DNA from 4 places in the Desulfosporosinus sp. Sb-LF genome. Region 2 is predicted to be linked to each of the others. Evidence: riboswitches for the same ligand, from Rfam matches in the RefSeq annotation. Region 2 holds a riboswitch; each other region holds the start of a gene.
What was found. A riboswitch is a leader RNA that binds a small molecule or an ion and turns the genes downstream of it on or off. The one in region 2 is predicted to bind cyclic di-GMP.
Positions count from the first base shown of each region.

Region 1: it holds a riboswitch for cyclic di-GMP, as region 2 does, so the genes downstream of both, E4K68_RS10725 (hypothetical protein) here and E4K68_RS13115 (chemotaxis protein CheW) in region 2, are expected to answer to the same signal.
Region 3: it holds a riboswitch for cyclic di-GMP, as region 2 does, so the genes downstream of both, E4K68_RS02120 (HD-GYP domain-containing protein) here and E4K68_RS13115 (chemotaxis protein CheW) in region 2, are expected to answer to the same signal.
Region 4: it holds a riboswitch for cyclic di-GMP, as region 2 does, so the genes downstream of both, E4K68_RS04110 (methyl-accepting chemotaxis protein) here and E4K68_RS13115 (chemotaxis protein CheW) in region 2, are expected to answer to the same signal.

Region 1 covers NZ_SPQR01000006.1:156,297-160,512, forward strand. The annotation lists gene E4K68_RS10715 (lytic transglycosylase domain-containing protein) at 1-323, shown strand, start outside; gene E4K68_RS10720 (hypothetical protein) at 350-1,663, shown strand; cyclic di-GMP riboswitch class I at 1,838-1,918, shown strand; gene E4K68_RS10725 (hypothetical protein) at 2,045-3,337, shown strand; gene E4K68_RS10730 (hypothetical protein) at 3,745-4,191, shown strand.
Region 2 covers NZ_SPQR01000008.1:48,321-52,536, forward strand. The annotation lists gene E4K68_RS13105 (HD domain-containing phosphohydrolase) at 1-582, shown strand, start outside; gene queG (tRNA epoxyqueuosine(34) reductase QueG) at 605-1,636, shown strand; cyclic di-GMP riboswitch class I at 1,729-1,813, shown strand; gene E4K68_RS13115 (chemotaxis protein CheW) at 1,888-2,337, shown strand; gene E4K68_RS13120 (methyl-accepting chemotaxis protein) at 2,387-3,202, shown strand; gene E4K68_RS13125 (aminotransferase class I/II-fold pyridoxal phosphate-dependent enzyme) at 3,332-4,216, opposite strand, start outside.
Region 3 covers NZ_SPQR01000001.1:429,152-433,367, forward strand. The annotation lists gene E4K68_RS02115 (hypothetical protein) at 165-617, opposite strand; gene E4K68_RS02120 (HD-GYP domain-containing protein) at 978-2,072, opposite strand; cyclic di-GMP riboswitch class I at 2,266-2,350, opposite strand; gene E4K68_RS20235 (hypothetical protein) at 2,878-3,048, opposite strand; gene E4K68_RS20240 (hypothetical protein) at 3,265-3,441, shown strand; partial or broken gene E4K68_RS02130 (transposase) at 3,767-3,982, shown strand; gene E4K68_RS02135 (GNAT family N-acetyltransferase) at 4,032-4,216, shown strand, end outside.
Region 4 covers NZ_SPQR01000002.1:276,294-280,509, forward strand. The annotation lists tRNA gene E4K68_RS04095 (tRNA-Gly) at 303-377, opposite strand; tRNA gene E4K68_RS04100 (tRNA-Phe) at 390-465, opposite strand; tRNA gene E4K68_RS04105 (tRNA-Glu) at 476-551, opposite strand; gene E4K68_RS04110 (methyl-accepting chemotaxis protein) at 668-2,437, opposite strand; cyclic di-GMP riboswitch class I at 2,552-2,636, opposite strand; tRNA gene E4K68_RS04115 (tRNA-Lys) at 2,927-3,002, opposite strand; gene E4K68_RS04120 (adenylosuccinate synthase) at 3,109-4,216, opposite strand, start outside.

The DNA of each region.
Region 1 (4,216 bases), on a different contig from region 2:
AGGTCGTCAAAGCAGAATCAGGGTTTAATTCTAATGTAACGTCACCGGCTGGTGCTATGGGCTTAATGCAGTTAATGCCAGGGACGGCAGCTTCATATGGAGTACAGAACGCCTACGACGCGAAACAAAACCTGGATGGGGGAACACATTTCTTAAAGGACTTACTAGACCGTTTTCAGGGAGATGTTCCGATGACTTTAGCAGCTTATAATGCCGGACCGGGAGCAGTTGATAAATACCAGGGGGTTCCACCATATAAGGAAACTCAGGACTATGTGCAGAAGATTATGGCAGAGTTGAATCGAAAAAATTGGGAAGCTTAGAATTCACAGCAAGGAAGGATGGAATCGTGGTTAAGAAAACCTGGTGGATTGCTATACTTTTAGTAATCACTTTGTTATTTCTATCCGTATCGTCGGTGTTTGCGGCTACTTCTACCACGGGTTTTAAGATATGGCCGGCTATTACAACAACAGATGTTAATAAGGTTTGGACGATTTCGTTTAATGCCCCACTCTTGAGTACGAGTGTGAGTAGCGATACTGTTTACGTCACTGATAGCAAACAAACCAAGGTCGCAACAACGATTAAACTATCCCCCGATGGTCTCTCTGTAACTGTGACGCCGTCTAAAGCCTATTCGGGGGGGGATTATAACTTATATATTACGGAAGGCGTTATGTCCGAGGTTAGTGGGCAACTTAGTGAGACGATTATTGTTCCATTCTCAGTGATAGTACCTTCCGCCTTTACCTCTAGCGTAAATCTTGTAGTCACAGTTACTTACGATGTCAAACCCTCTGTTACACCTGATCTTGCAGGAAAACTATCCCTTCAAGGGCCAAGTGGCGACCGCATTGGTCCGTTTTCAAGCGATTTGTTAACAGGGAAGTATACTTTTATTATTTATGCTGATGGCGATTATTCTCTGAATTTGTTCAGCGTTGATAATGGTGTGATGAATACTCGATCTATAAAAATACCCACTATTAAAGTGCCCGCTATTAAAATTCCAACGACTGGAACAACAGCAACACCAACTGTAACGGTAAAGACTGTAAGTTTAGTTATTCCATCTAAAGCTGGAGTAGATGGCGGGAAATCAGGTTCTATCGGAGGAAGTACTAACAGGGCCAGTCTAACAGAAGAAACATGGGGTATACCTGTAAAAGTATCGAATACCACTACAACATGGACAACAACAACGGATATAAATGGGGAATTTAAGGTTTATTTGCCCACTGGTAGTTACACATTATTGGTTGATGGAAATGGACCTCAATATAAGAAACACAGCTATAAATTAACCGTAACGGCAGGTCAAATGGCTACTCCATTGGAGACCATCAATCTAGAAGACCCCATAAATAAACTGGGACTTCTGCTTGATGAGTCTAAGTCTGTGAAGGACGATGGGTCAGGCGGATTAAATGGTATTGATGCGACAACGAAAGAAATAGATGGAAGTGTTAACAGTGATGCCATAGTATATATCTATGACACGGTCCCAGCAACTCCATTTTTACTCACAACTTCTAAACCTGATAAAAATGGAAAATTTGTTGCGAAATTACCAAGTGCTCTAATAGGGAAAAAATTACAGATTAAGGTTATTGATTCTGCTGAAAACGTTTATTCACTGGATATGGAGTCTGCTATATAATTATAGGGGCAATGAGGTTGTTGCTATTCAAATTTGCTAATTTAACATAATTAATGACAACATCAAACGTAACTGTCACTGTTCTAAGTTTAAAGAAACTTCTGTTAGGAAGTGTAAAGTTTCTAAGAGAACCTTACGATATAGATAATATGTTAATCAAACAAATATAACCCTATCCGAAAAAAGCAAACCTATCGAAAGATAGGGACGCAAAGCCACGGGTCTAAGGTAATCTAAGATCGCCGGGCTACCGAACAACAAGAGTGTAGAATCCCCTCTTCGGTAACGTAGAAGGGATTTATTATTTACACATTATAATTCAATAGAGGAACCAGTAGAGAAGCAGAGAGATTTAATTACTAAAATAGGAGGTAAGAAAACATGACTGTACTGTATGCTAAGCTTCGAGTTCTTATAAAACCGTGTTTAAATTGGGGTCTAGTTGTTGGTATATTAGTTACATCGCTCATATCGAGTCTAGTAATTGACTCTAAAAGGGCTGATGCAAATACCGCAACAGCAACTCCTGGAAGTGCAGCAGTGACTACAAAATTGACCCTAACACCTCTGAAAAAGGGGGATACATTCCAATACCTAATAAATACTGCAGCAATTAGTACCCTGCCGGTTACTGGAGGAACTCTTCCAACTGGAACCACGATATATACATCTGGCAATGACATAACCGGCGTAGATGTAGATAAGTATATAGACGTTTACGAAGTGGATGGAACCAGTAATATCGTAGCCTTCAAGGAATTTAAACTAACAGCCAATAACATTGCAGCACCTGTTTTGACTACCTTACCAGTAGCGGATATCGGAGCTTCGGCAGGAAGTACAAAATTGACGTTAGTTGCAAATAACTCTGGAGATACATTCAAAGTACAAGTGGTTAGCAAAGTAACGCCACTGCCGGCCCTAGGAGCCACAGCTAGTGGAAAGGCGTATACAGCGGGTAGTGACCTAACCGGAGTAGATGCAACAACAAATAAGTATGTAAATGTTTATGAAGTGGATGGAACCGGTAAAATAGTCGCCTTCTCAGAGATCACACTGACAGCCGGCAACATTACAGCACCTGTAGTGAAAACCGCAACAGCAACTCCTGGAAGTGCAGCAGTGACTACAAAATTGACCCTAACACCTCTGAAAAAGGGGGATACATTCCAATACCTAATAAATACTGCAGCAATTAGTACCCTGCCGGTTACTGGAGGAACTCTTCCAACTGGAACCACGATATATACATCTGGCAATGACATAACCGGCGTAGATGTAGATAAGTATATAGACGTTTACGAAGTGGATGGAACCAGTAATATCGTAGCCTTCAAGGAATTTAAACTAACAGCCAATAACATTGCAGCACCTGTTTTGACTACCTTACCAGTAGCGGATATCGGAGCTTCGGCAGGAAGTACAAAATTGACGTTAGTTGCAAATAACTCTGGAGATACATTCAAAGTACAAGTGGTTAGCAAAGTAACGCCACTGCCGGCCCTAGGAGCCACAGCTAGTGGAAAGGCGTATACAGCGGGTAGTGACCTAACCGGAGTAGATGCAACAACAAATAAGTATGTAAATGTTTATGAAGTGGATGGAACCGGTAAAATAGTCGCCTTCTCAGAGATCACACTGACAGCTGGCAACATCACAGCACCTTCATTGTGATATAAATAATTTCAAAATCAACCCCTCTCTGACATTTAAGTTGCACAGCGAGATTCGCCACTTCGTGGGGTCTTCTCCCAGAAAGTGGCGAAAGTATTTTAGCATTTTTGAGGAAAAAACCTATTGGTTACAACATGGATTATTAGAGTTTTTAATAATAATCTTTGATCTTATAGACTCTTTTGATAACTAATATGAGTATTGCGAATCTTTATAAATGCTGTTATTATTAACTATACTTAATAATGACTCTAATTAAGGAGGACAAAATCATCCGCCAATTTGGAAATGTTCCCAATTTGGTGCAACTCTGAAGGCCGTTTTCGCCCTAATGTTTGTCCGAACTGTAGTGTAGTAGTGTAGCAAAGAACAATTCGTTAAGCCAGAGTAGTAAAAAGAGGTAAAAAATGGTAGAGTACTATAGTTATCTTTGGAGTACGACCTGGCCAAATTTAGTCGTACTCTTTTTGATATGGGGTGTTGTCGTTTCTCGACTGGTTTGGAAATCGGTGGGGACTTGGCGTTATGCCCGCGATGCTTGGGGTTTTCTCCTATTAGCTGGGAAGGCCTTTATATGGGTTGGGGTTTTAGGAATCTATACAAAACTGTTATTCTTTTCTCAACCAGATTGGTTAGCTCAACCAAGTTTTATCCAGGGTTCGGTTCTGGAAAAAGCCTATGATTCAGGCTTCAAAGCTTTTGCTTTAGTGGTTCGTAGCGGGACAGAACAAAAACAACTCTATGTTGACAAAAATGTCTATGACAAGCTTAAGATTGAAGATCAAGTAAAAGTGATGTATCTCCCCACTCGACGAGAAGTTGTGCGTTGTGAACTTGTGGGAAGTTTGCTTTAAGATGAAAAAACTACTATATTAAGAT
Region 2 (4,216 bases):
CATATCGAACGTACCCGAGTGTTCTGTAGCATCCTCACTGAGCAGCTTCGCGTACAGTGTGCAGTGGATACGGAAATTGATAACTCCTTTGTGGATAATATTTACTTTGCCTCTTCGCTGCATGACATTGGTAAAGTAGCCATCTCCGATAAAATTTTGCTTAAACCTGGTAAATTAACTCCAGAAGAGTTCGGAATCATGAAAACCCATACTGTCGTTGGCTCAAAAACCTTGCAAACCATGCTAGAACATTATCCAGAGAATGCTTTTATCACTATGGCGATGGAGATTACCCTAAGTCATCATGAGAAATGGGATGGTTCAGGGTATCCACAAAATCTTAAGGGTAAGTCTATTCCCCTTAGTGCCAGAATTATGGCCTTAGCAGATGTGTATGATGCATTAACTTCAGAACGTTGTTATAAGCCCGCCTTTTCCCATGAGAAAAGCCGAAATATCATTATTGAGGGACGGGGTACACACTTCGATCCCGAAGTTATTGAAGCTTTTCTTGTCTTAGAAGGCCAGTTTCGAAAAATTAAACAAGATTTACGAGGGTATAACGTCACACGAACGCTGTGAGAGTATTCGGGGAGGATCTTCATTGAAACCTAATGAACAAATAAGTTGGAAGACAAACATTAAACGATGGGGGAGCGAGTTGGGCTTTGCCTCTGTAGGGTTTACTACCGCGGAATCGATCGAGGACCTCGCACCCTTGTTAGAAACACGTTTCGAAAAAGAGGTGGCAACTCCCTTTGAGATCAAGGAGATCAGGCAACGAATTGATCCTCGAGTGGTTTGGGAATACTGCAAGACAGTCGTTGCCGTTGCCTATCCACTTCCTCTTACAACTCCTCCTTTGGAAGGAGAGGGTATCATTGCTCGTTCGGCGGTTGGAGAGGACTATCATCAGGTCCTTCAAAATAAGATAAAACAACTTATCAATATAATGGTTGTCAATGGGTGGACGGGAAGCTTCCACAGTCAAGTGGATACAGGACCTTTAATTGAGCGTGCCTTCGCGTTTCGGGCAGGGATTGGATGGATTGGGCAAAACCAACAGCTCATTATTCCAGGATATGGTTCGTTTGTCACACTGGCTTTACTTTTACTGGATCGAGAGATCAAACCGGACTATCCAATGATCAACCAATGCGGAAGCTGCCAAAGATGTGTTGAAGCATGTCCGGCGCAGATCATCGGAAAAGAACCATTTGCGGCAAAACACTGCATTTCCTATCTCACACAGAGCAAAGAGGTGCTTACTCAGAAGGAACGCAGGGGCCTTGGGTTACGGGTTTTTGGATGTGACACCTGCCAGGAAGTATGCCCACATAATCAAAAGCGGCTGGCTGAGGAACAACAAGCGACCTCTTCCTCAGCTCCATCTTCACTACGACGTGGTGTTGACCTGCGGGAAACTCTTAATTTAACGAAAGGAGAGTTTCACCAACGTTTTAAAGGAACTGCAGCAGGTTGGCGTGGAAAAGGAATTCTTCAGAGAAATGCCTTTTTAGCCTTACGGAATGGGCTAGACCGAGGTGATAAAGTATGGTTAGCAGAACATGAAAAGAATAAAATAGTTCCGCCCATCATTGCTTTGTATTTAGAAGGATTAGAGAATAGTAAATAAAATTCCATTTAAAAAACTTGAAAAATGTGCACTAATAAAGAAATGATTGTGATATAATAAAATAAAAAGAATTAAGTATTTAATCTGAAAATTTAGAAAAATGGCAAACTTAGTGAAAGCTAAGGACGCAAAGCTATGGGTCGTAGAGGTATACCTAACGATTGCCAGGTTGCCAACGAATTTGCCATGCTTTTCATAAGAGCATGGCATTTTAATTTGTGGGGGAGTAAAAAAAGAAAGGAGTAATATGAATGGACGAAATGAAACAATTCATCCAGTTTAAATTGGGGTTGCAAGACTATGCTGTGGAAATGAGTTCTGTTCGAGAGATCATCAAGCCCGTGAAAGTTATAGAACTTTTGGGTGCACCGGAATTCGTTCAGGGGATTGCAAAAGTACGTGATGGAGTTGTTACCATTGTGGATTTGAGAAAGAAATTTGTAATAGCACCCACTGATGAAGGGGAGCCCAGAATCATGATTTTTGAGTCGACCAAAGAGACTGAGAAAATAGGACTATGGGTCGATGATGTCGTTGAAATTCTCGAATGCAACTCCATTGAAAAAGTCCCTAGTATTATACATCAAGGCACAATTAAAGAAATCATTAAAACAAATGAGAATATTATTCCAGTAATAAATATTGAAAGACTTTTTTCCGATGACGTTTTAACTTGGTTGAGTTCCGCTGACATTGGATAAGCCGATATTCAAGATAGTCTATGCCAAATAATTGTTAGGAGGAATTGCGATGATAGAAGATTATGTACAAATGGTTGATGTGATTTTTGAAACTGATTTTGGGAAAACATCGGTTTTCTTATTTGATCTTGAGAAATATATTCATATTAAAATGGGTTCCGTTATCAATCTGCCTTTCAAAGCTGGCGACATATTACCGGCTACGACTACGTCGTATCAATGCCTTCGAACCGGTGAAAAGGTGGAAAAAATGGTTGGGGCTGAAGTCTTAGGAGTCGCTTACACTGGAATAGCATATCCGATTAGAGAAAATGGTGTCATAATCGGTGGAATTGCCACGACAGGTTCAAATGAAAGGGAATATGCCCTAGAAAAATTGCCTTCCTTGGCCAAAGAACTTTCAGAATCTTTGGAGCAAGTTTCAGCTGCTATGGAGAATATTGCTGCTTCAGCTCAAGCTCTTGCAGATGGCGGACAAGCCCTTACGATACAATCCCAAGAAGTTAATGAAAAAGCATTACAAATGGAAGAAGTTGTAGAATACATAAATTCCGTGGCTAGCGATACAAAAGTTCTTGGACTTAACGCTTCGATCGAGGCTTCTAGAGCGGGTGAGGTTGGGAGAGGATTTGCTGTGGTAGCCTCGGAAATTCGGGCGATGGCAATATCAAGTGCCACCTCGGCAAAAGATATACGAAAAATTATCGGTAGCATACAAGGCCTTGTCGGTAAGATGACAGTGGAGTTAGAACAGGTAGGTGGTAATACACAGGAAGTCTCTGCTGCTGTTGAGGAAATTGGAGCGACCATTGAAACTTTGACATCGTCGGCAATCGCACTATCAGCTTTAGCCGAAAAAATTTGAATTCATTGCAAGAAAGTGAGGCAGTGAACAGTCTCCTTGCCTCACTCATAATAGTACTTGACTTGCGTGGTTGTCAAAAAAGCCTGATTGATCAGTCCCTAAAGGTCTGATCAATCAGGCTTTTTAAAGTTAACCTAATCTTGACTGAACAAAATGCGCGATGCGTTTGAGTGCTTCCTGAAGTTGTTCCAATGAATAGGCGTAAGAACAGCGAATATGTCCTTCTCCGGAGGGCCCGAAGGCGGTTCCTGGAACGACGGCTACATTTTCTGCCTTTAAAAGTTCTTCGGCAAACTCTTCAGAGGACAAATTTGTTTTAGATATGTCCGGGAAAACATAGAAAGCCCCTAAGGGTTCGAAACAGTCGAGGCCCATTTGCCGAAAACCATGAACCATTAGACGGCGTCGCCGATCATAAGCCGTAACCATTTCGTTTTTGGCTTCAGAGGCAGAACGTAACGCTTCTAAGGCCGCGATTTGTCCCGTGATGGGAGCGCAGAGCATGGTGTATTGATGAATACGTGTCATCCCACCGATAAGGTCTTTATGTCCGGCAACATACCCGATTCTCCATCCAGTCATGGCGTAGGATTTTGAAAAACCACTGACAAAGAGAGTGCGGTCATGCATGCCGGGCAAACTAGCAAACGAGACATGAGTTCCGCCATAGGTAAGATCTGAATAAATATCATCAGCTAAGACGAGAAGATCATGTTCAGTCACAAAGTCCGCGATAGGGAGAAGATCCTCACGATTCATGATCGCACCAGTCGGATTATTTGGGTAGGATAGAACTAAGAGCTTGGCTTTAGGCGTATAGGCCTTGGCCAAGTCTTCTACCCGTAAACGAAAGTCTTCCTTAGCGTGGGTCGGAACGTAACTAACACTGGCCCCGGCCATTGTGGCACAAGGGGCATAGGACACGTAGGATGGATCAGGAACTAAGACAACATCCCCCGGTGAGAGCACGGCTCGCATCACAAGGTCCACTGCTTCGCTCGCTCCAGTGGTGAT
Region 3 (4,216 bases), on a different contig from region 2:
CATAAAAAATCATCCTTTTAAAATTGATAGAATTAAACTGAAAGGATGATATCTTGAAACTTAATAAATTAGGGCCTTAAAAAGCCACCGCGCAGCGGTTCAGTACAGTGTGCATATCGGACTCAGTTTAAAGGAACTTACGAAACATGTTTCTTTTCTAGACTTTACTCTTTAGTCACATCCCTTACTAGAAGTAAGCGTTTCAAAGATTCTGCCAATGCTAATCCAAATATTGAGGCGCCTAGAAAGTTAGAAACGATGGTATAAGTGTGTGTATAAGCTAATTCTGGCATTTTAAATATACTTGTTATACTATAAATAACTCCCATAAGACTAATCCCGTAGACCCATCCCTTAAACAAATAATGTTCGTCATTTAAATATTTCATGAGGTGAGCAAACAGAATACCTAAAAGGCCAGAAAAAATAGTACGTGCTGTCAAAGCAGTAATGGTTTGTAAACTATCTATGGGTTTGTTACCAAATAGAATTATAGCCATCTCGTCTAGTAAACGTCTTTGAGCAAAATTAGAGTAATATGATATTAAATTTCCTATTCCCTCCAATATACCCGCAATAATTCCTGCAAAAAAACCATATAATGTCCTATCCTTCATCTAATAATCATCCTCTCTTTAAATTCGCCCGATAATTTCTTCCTTAGTGGGACTTTCTCGCGATCTCTGGCTATAAGGACACTTGGCCTTGGCCATCCATAGCAAGGCAACACATTTAGTTAGTATTACAGAAAATGAGAGATTCAATACTGGGTGCTTTCCATATCCTTCGTTATAGGACGCAAAGTTTAAAAAAAGGTAAATTTCGGGAGAGGATCATAGTTGGGAATTAGTACGTGTAAGTGGTATCTGTGGAAGATGTGAGAAATAGTTAAGGCCTCCAGATTTCGCTGGAGGCCTTTGGATATCATGATCATCATTTTTTGGCTAATTAGTCAGTATGAATGCCTACATCTCTTTTCAGCCTACTTCTTTGAATTCCACACGATCTATGAACCGAGTTAAATCCTGCATTAAATCTACGTATATCTCCTTATTGAGAAGTCTACCATTGTTATCAATTAAAAGACGAATAAGAGGTCGAGTTGGCATTTTCAAGGGTACCGCCGCGATCACTCCCATTTCTCGGGTATTGAGAGTAACGATTGCATTTTCGGGATACAAAATGAGGGATTCTCGAAAAGCTTGTACCACTAGCGGGTTAAAGTCCTTTCCTGACCAAGCAAGAATCATTTCGAGAGCATGGTAGGGCGGTAGACCTTTGCGATATGGTCTATCGGCAGTTAATGCTTCATAAACGTCGCTAACTGCTACAATTTGAGCATCGAGATGAATGTTATTTCCTCTTGATCCATTTGGATATCCCGTCCCATTCCAACGTTCATGATGTTTTTCAATAGTTGCTAGCACTCCTGGTAATAAACGGGTATATTTCAGCATTTCCATCCCAAACAGGGGGTGTAGTTTCATAACCTCAAACTCTCTACCCGTTAAACTACCTGGTTTATTTAAGATTTCCTTTGGCACCTTAAGCTTTCCAATGTCATGAAGCAATGCCCCCAATGTCAAATACTTAAGTCTCCTATCTATATATCCCAAACGCATACCTGTCAGTGTTGCTAATATAGCGACGTTCAGGCTATGCACGAACGTTCCATAATCATGATGTTTAAACGTCTCTACGTCTAATCGAACTGTATTAAGATTCAAATAGACATTTATGGGTTTTAGTTCATTTATAATAGTTTCTACGAGTGGCACCGTACTTTTAATCTGCTCAGGTTGAATAAGCTTTGCTTTATGGTAAATATCCCATAAAGAACCTACTAATTTTATGTACACATCCTTTGAAAAGGATTTTACCTTCTCAGCTTGATAGCTGTTTTCCGGTCCTTTCCAAACATAAACTTCTCGTTTTTGCAGGAGATCTCGTATTCCTTTTGTAACCAGCTGCCCCTTATGCAATAATAGAACTCCAATTTTATCAAAAAGATCAACACTCGTCGTCAAGCCAGTTTCGAAATTTGCTTGTATGCGTTCCAACGACCAATACATTGGTCTTACCCTCCTCCCGTTGCTACCCCTATACTTATGTTTTAAAATATATTTGATTTATAAGGCAAGTCTCTTTATGCGACCATTCATTATTAGTTACAGATATAAGGTTAAAAATTTATAGAAATTTCCTCCCCCCTTATAAAACAAAAATGACGCCTTAAATCAATGATCGGCGACAGAATTTTGTTCGTTCGGTAACCCGGCTATCTTAAACACTTAAGGTAAGACCCGTGGCTTTGCGTCCTCAGTTCTCACTGAGTTTGCCCTTATCGCAGAATATTAAATTACCTAAGGACCATCCAAGTCTACTTTAGTAGGACCTAAGCATCACTGAAACGTAGTATAATACATAATATGCTGAAGTACAACAAACTAATTTCATTATAGTGTATATTTACTTTATTATGACATTTAATTAATCATTATGATTAGAAACGACGTTTTACTAGTTTATTCTTTCTCCTACAACCCAAGTGATGAGATTCTTTTTAGTAAAAAAGGCCATAGCTCAAATTGTGGGGGGAGGGATATTTGCGTTTTGCGATTCCTTCAGTAAAATGGTGTCTTGGTCTGCAACAATCATCTACATCACCGGATGCCATTTGCATTTCCTCCTTTGCTTGAGATAGTACATGATATGCACAAGCTGAGTTATGTGGAGCAATATGGAAATATATAGTTTGACCTCATCTTTATGTCAATCTGAGTTTGAGCACCCGTAAATGGTTTTTATGAAGAATGTAAAAGGGAGAGCTACCAGCTCTCCCTTTTGTTTAGTGAAACGGATTATCATGTTTTGTACTTAGGTTATTTGATTTTGTTGTCTTTGTGTGTGCAATAATCCAAATGATTGATCTTGGGTGTTCTGGTTTAATAACACATTATAAGCCTGTTCCAACTTGGAATATTTATCTTTAAGTTCTTCTAATTCACTGGCCAAATCTTCTCTAGTAGCTTCATCTTTATGGCTCAAAAAGAACGCCTCCTTAAATATTTACCCTAAAACAGTATTTCCGGAATTGAGGGGATTATGTTTGAGATTTTAAAGTAATGAGAGAAGAGCTAATTCATAAACCACAAGCCAAATTGTTTCTATGGAAAATGTAAAAATGAGAGCTTGAACAGCGTTAATGATTGACTGCGCATCAATTGCGCTGCTGCTTGATCCTCCACCTAGAAAAGGCAAAGAATGATTAAGCAGACCCCGCTAGGAGAAGCCACCTCAATAAGGTTTAACAGATTTATAACTGCGCCAGGTGGAATAAATATCCGGAGTATTGTTCCTGGCAATGGACCACACTGGGTTGTTGGCCTTGATGTTGGATTTAGGCTGGTACAATTGGTTGTTTTATGGCGGCTCATTTAGCATACCTCTCTTTCTTTTGTGTGACTGTTAGAACAGTCCATAAGATTGAGAAGTGAAAGATGGGGAAAGTCAAACGGTTAACAGTGCCCACCGAATTGAGTTAAAAGGTCCAAGTTTGAGACCTAACCATCCACAAAATGAAGGAGGTGATAGCGTAACCGTATAATCTATGTTAAACTCCATGCAATGAGGTGCCGGCCATTGGCCGGATGAGATAAGAACGCCGGCCGGATACCGTAGGAACGGTGTCCGGATAGTTTAGGAATGCTTGGCCGGATGGCACAAGAACATCGGTCTGAATTAATGAGAATAGCCAGAAGCTGACAAACGCTCTGAACTGGCCTTATTGAACGTTATTCAAGAAGCCTATGTAAATGGCGTATCCACCCGGAAAATCGAGAAACTCACCAAGTCTTTAGGCATTGAATCCATGTCGCGAAGTCAAGTATCGATCATAGCCAAAGAACTGAACGAACAGGTTGAAGCCTTTCGTACCCGAAGGCTGGATAAAGTCTATCCGGTACTTTGGGTCGATGCTCTCAAGCAATATTTTATTAAACTGATAAATCGAAATTTGAAAGGTGTAATTAATGATTGAAACAGAAAGATTAACAATGCGACCATTTTATGAAAACGACTTGGGTATTATTATGAGTCTTTATTCTAATGAAGAAATAATGAGATATATGCCCAATGATGTCATGAATGTAGAGAAAGCCCAAAAGCATTTAAATAAAGTTGTATGTGATTGGAAAGAAAAACCACAAGTGAGTTT
Region 4 (4,216 bases), on a different contig from region 2:
GATATGGACTGGGAAAATGAACTGATAGCTTATATACATACCAAGAATAAGAAGGCACAATACGCACCAATATCAAGGCAGTTGGTAGTTTCATTAAAGGAAGCAGGCTGTGGTTTGATTTATCAAGAGAAGGTCGAGGCCACTACGAAGGATAGACCAGAATTACAGCGACTACTCGAAGATTTACAAACTGGTGACACTGTGATTGTCAAGGAGTTAACAAGGGTATCACGGTTCTTATTAAAAACAATGGAAATAATAACAAAAAGCACCGCAATTCTTTGCAGTGCCTACATTTCATATGGAGCGGACGACGAGATTCGAACTCGCGATCCTCGGCTTGGGAAGCCAATGCTCTACCGCTGAGCCACGTCCGCTTGATATAACAGTGGTGCCTCAGGACGGAATCGAACCGCCGACACGAGGATTTTCAGTCCTCTGCTCTACCGACTGAGCTACCGAGGCATAATTGTAATGGTGACCCGTACGGGATTCGAACCCGTGTAACCGCCGTGAAAGGGCGGTGTCTTAGACCGCTTGACCAACGGGCCATGTTCAATGTTTAGGGTATTTCCAAACCTTGCTCACAAATATGAATTTTACAGGAAAGGTTGTCTTCTGTCAAGTACTCTTTGAGTCTTTAATAAATATTTTTTTATTTCTGTATCTAAATATTAAATTTCTTTATGGTTTCCTGCAACTCTTCTGCCAATTGAGCCAGAACCTGACTGGAAGAGGCAATTTCCTCAACCGATGCTGATTGTTCCTCCGTTGCAGCAGACACAGACTGTGTCTGTCCTGTAATGTTTCGACTAGTGTCATGAATATCAGCCACAGATGAGACTATTCTTGCGCTCCCCGCGGCCATTTGTTGAATCTCCTCTGAGATTTCCCCTACTTGCGTCGAAACATTATTAACCAAGGCAGTAATTTCATTGAATGCTTGGCCTGCTGTCTCAGCGACCATCGTCCCGAGTTTAACCTGATGCGTTCCCTCGTTGATCGATAAGACCGCTTTCTGTGTGTCTTGTTGAATGACGTGAATCAGTGAGGCAATTTGTTGTGAGGCTTCTTGCGATTGTTCTGCCAATTTACGGACTTCATCCGCTACAACAGCAAAACCCCTCCCTTGCTCCCCTGCTCGTGCAGCCTCAATTGCGGCGTTTAAAGCGAGCAGATTCGTCTGGGAAGCAATGGCTGATATGGTATCTACGATCTGTCCAATTTCCTTAGAACGTTCCCCTAGATTCAAAACCACCTCTGCTGATCCTGTCACTGTTTTTTCAATATTAATCATTTGCTGAATGGTTTTATCAATCGCCTGACTCCCTGCTACAGCTGAAAGGGCCGTGTCTTCGGAGGATTTAACGGCAACTTTGGCGTTCTCTAGCATTTGCTGTATCCCTGCTGACATTTGCTGCACAATTGCAGATGTCTCATCAACTGCATTAAGTTGTCTTTCTGCCCCTAGGGAGACTTCCATAATAGCCATAGCCACCTGTTGGGAGGCCTTTGCAGATTCTTCTGCTCCGGAACTTAGATGTTGCGATGATGCTGCAACTTGAGTTGAGGATGATGACACTTGTTGAACAAGATTTACTAGGTTATCTGTCATGGTTCTAAAAGCTCTACCAAGTTGACCTAGCTCATCTTTTGAGTTATTTTTGAGGTTACCAACTTTTAAATTACCTCTAGCTATTTCTTCAGCATTCTCAGCAATCTCAGTAATCTGTTTTGAAATCTTATTACTTAAAAAAGTGCCTAAGATAAGAGAAAATCCAAAAGCGAATAGAATGGATACTATGGTATAGATGATACTGATCTTACCCTTTTGTTTATAATCCAATTGTTTCTCATAGACAAGTTTATTAATATCATCAACCCAGTTTCCTGTTCCGATCACCCAATTATAGGGTTGAAACAATAATGTATAACTTCTTTTAGGCAAGGCTTCAGTTTGATTTGGTTTAGCAAAGGTATAGTCTGTATAACCGCCACCTGCTTGAGTACCATGAGTAATAAATTCCTGAACAAAAAATTTACCCTGACTGTCCTTGCCATCAAATCGTGACTTGCCTTCAGAGGTATCTCTTCCTAGAAGGACGACATTCATTCCGTCAGTCGTGTCAATCCAGAAATAGTTATCTTTATCAAATCTTAAATTTCTAACTAGATCAGCCGCTTTCTTTTTGGCTTCTTCTGGAGTTAACTCTCCATTTTTTTGACGGTTGTAAGTGTCTTGAACCAAACTATAAGCGGTTTGTACCTCGAGTTTAATCGTTCGATCAAATTGCTCATATAAAGTATTTCGATATTGAGTTACATTAGCTTGTTCCGTCGCGATTACATTATAAATGTTATACCCACCGAGAATCAGACCCATGATAAATGCAGTAGTCAATAACAGAAGAATCACTCGATGTTTTATTTTAGTCATACTCCCATCTCCCTTCCAAATACATCAAATTTATTGCACCTCTGATAGTAATATTATGAATTAAAACAAAAAATAAAGTCGCCACCCAGAGTAGGCATGGCGACAGAATTCCTAATTGGTATCCCGGCTATCATCACCCTATCGTGGAAGACCCGTAGCTTTGCGTCCTCAGCTTTTACTGAGTTTGCCCTTATCAAGATCCTTATGTAATTGTCGAATAATAGTATGAACATATAAATTCATCAGAAAGGTAATAGTTTTCTAATTTTTCCATTCTGTAATCGAACTATAACACATGTATCCGTAATTTAAAATACTTTTTTAACACATTCTCAACAAATTTCGTGTTAATAATTCAGATAATTCCATTATCTCCTCACTCACCATGCACCCCAAAAAATATAAGACAGTATTAAACGTTACGTCTAATACTGCCTTATCACCCATTACTATTGTAGTGCAACAAACAGGTACACACACATTTAAAACTGGTGAGCCATCCGCGACTCGAACGCGGGACACCCTGATTAAAAGTCAGGTGCTCTACCGACTGAGCTAATGGCTCAAGTAACTGTACCACGAATTAAAATATTACACGAAAACATCCTAATTGTCAAGATAGTTATTCTGAATTTATCTTAAATTGTAGATAAAGCGTATTTTATTAGAGCCTAAAAGATCTCGCCACGCACAATGGTCTGTTCTCGCCCTGGACCAATTGCGACCAACGTTGCTGGAACCCCAGTCAGCTCTTCAATCCTGAGGATGTAATTTTGAGCAGCCTGAGGTAGATCCTCAAACCGACGAACCTGAGTAATGTCTTCTTGCCAACCAGGCATTTCCTCATAGACAGGTTGACATTGTTTGAAGATCTTTTGACTCTGAGGGAATTCACGAATGATCTCTTCATTGGCTCTATATCCAACGCAGATCTTCAGCGTTTCAAGCCCCGTAAGGACATCAAGTTTTGTAACCGCAAAATCAGAGATTCCGCTTACTCGAACAGCATATCGAGCAATGACCGCATCGAACCAGCCACAACGACGCGCTCGGCCCGTCGTTGTTCCAAATTCATGGCCATTCTTCCGCATTTCTTCCCCTGTCTCATCCAGAAGTTCTGTAGGGAAAGGGCCTTCTCCGACACGAGTAGTATACGCTTTAATGACTCCGACTACTCGATTAATTCGAGTAGGTCCAATGCCTGCGCCAACACACGCTCCTCCAGCAATCGGATTAGAAGACGTAACATAGGGATATGTTCCATGATCAATATCCAGTAAAGTCCCCTGCGCACCTTCAAAGAGTACTTTCTCCCCCGCACGAATGCTTTTATCGATGGTCAATGAACCGTCCGTCACCATCGAACGAATTTGGTCGGCGTAACCCTGGTATTCTTCATAGATGTCTTCGAATTCAAGGGCTTTCTGACCGTAAACTTTAACAAACAAGTTATTTTTCTCCACCAAATTACAACGAAGTTTTTCAGCGAACTCATCTTTGTCCAAGAGATCAATGATCCGAATTCCAATTCGTGACGCCTTATCCATGTAAGAAGGGCCAATACCTCGTTTTGTCGTACCAATTTTATGTTCCCCACGAGCTTCTTCTTCCAAACCGTCAAGCACCCTGTGATAAGGCATAATCACATGGGCATTGCTACTAATCAGCAGTTTACCCGTCTTAATGCCCCGATTGGCAAGGTAACTGAGTTCCTCCAGTAAAACCTTCGGATCGATCACAACGCCATTACCTATGACACAGGTCTTGTCTGAATATAGG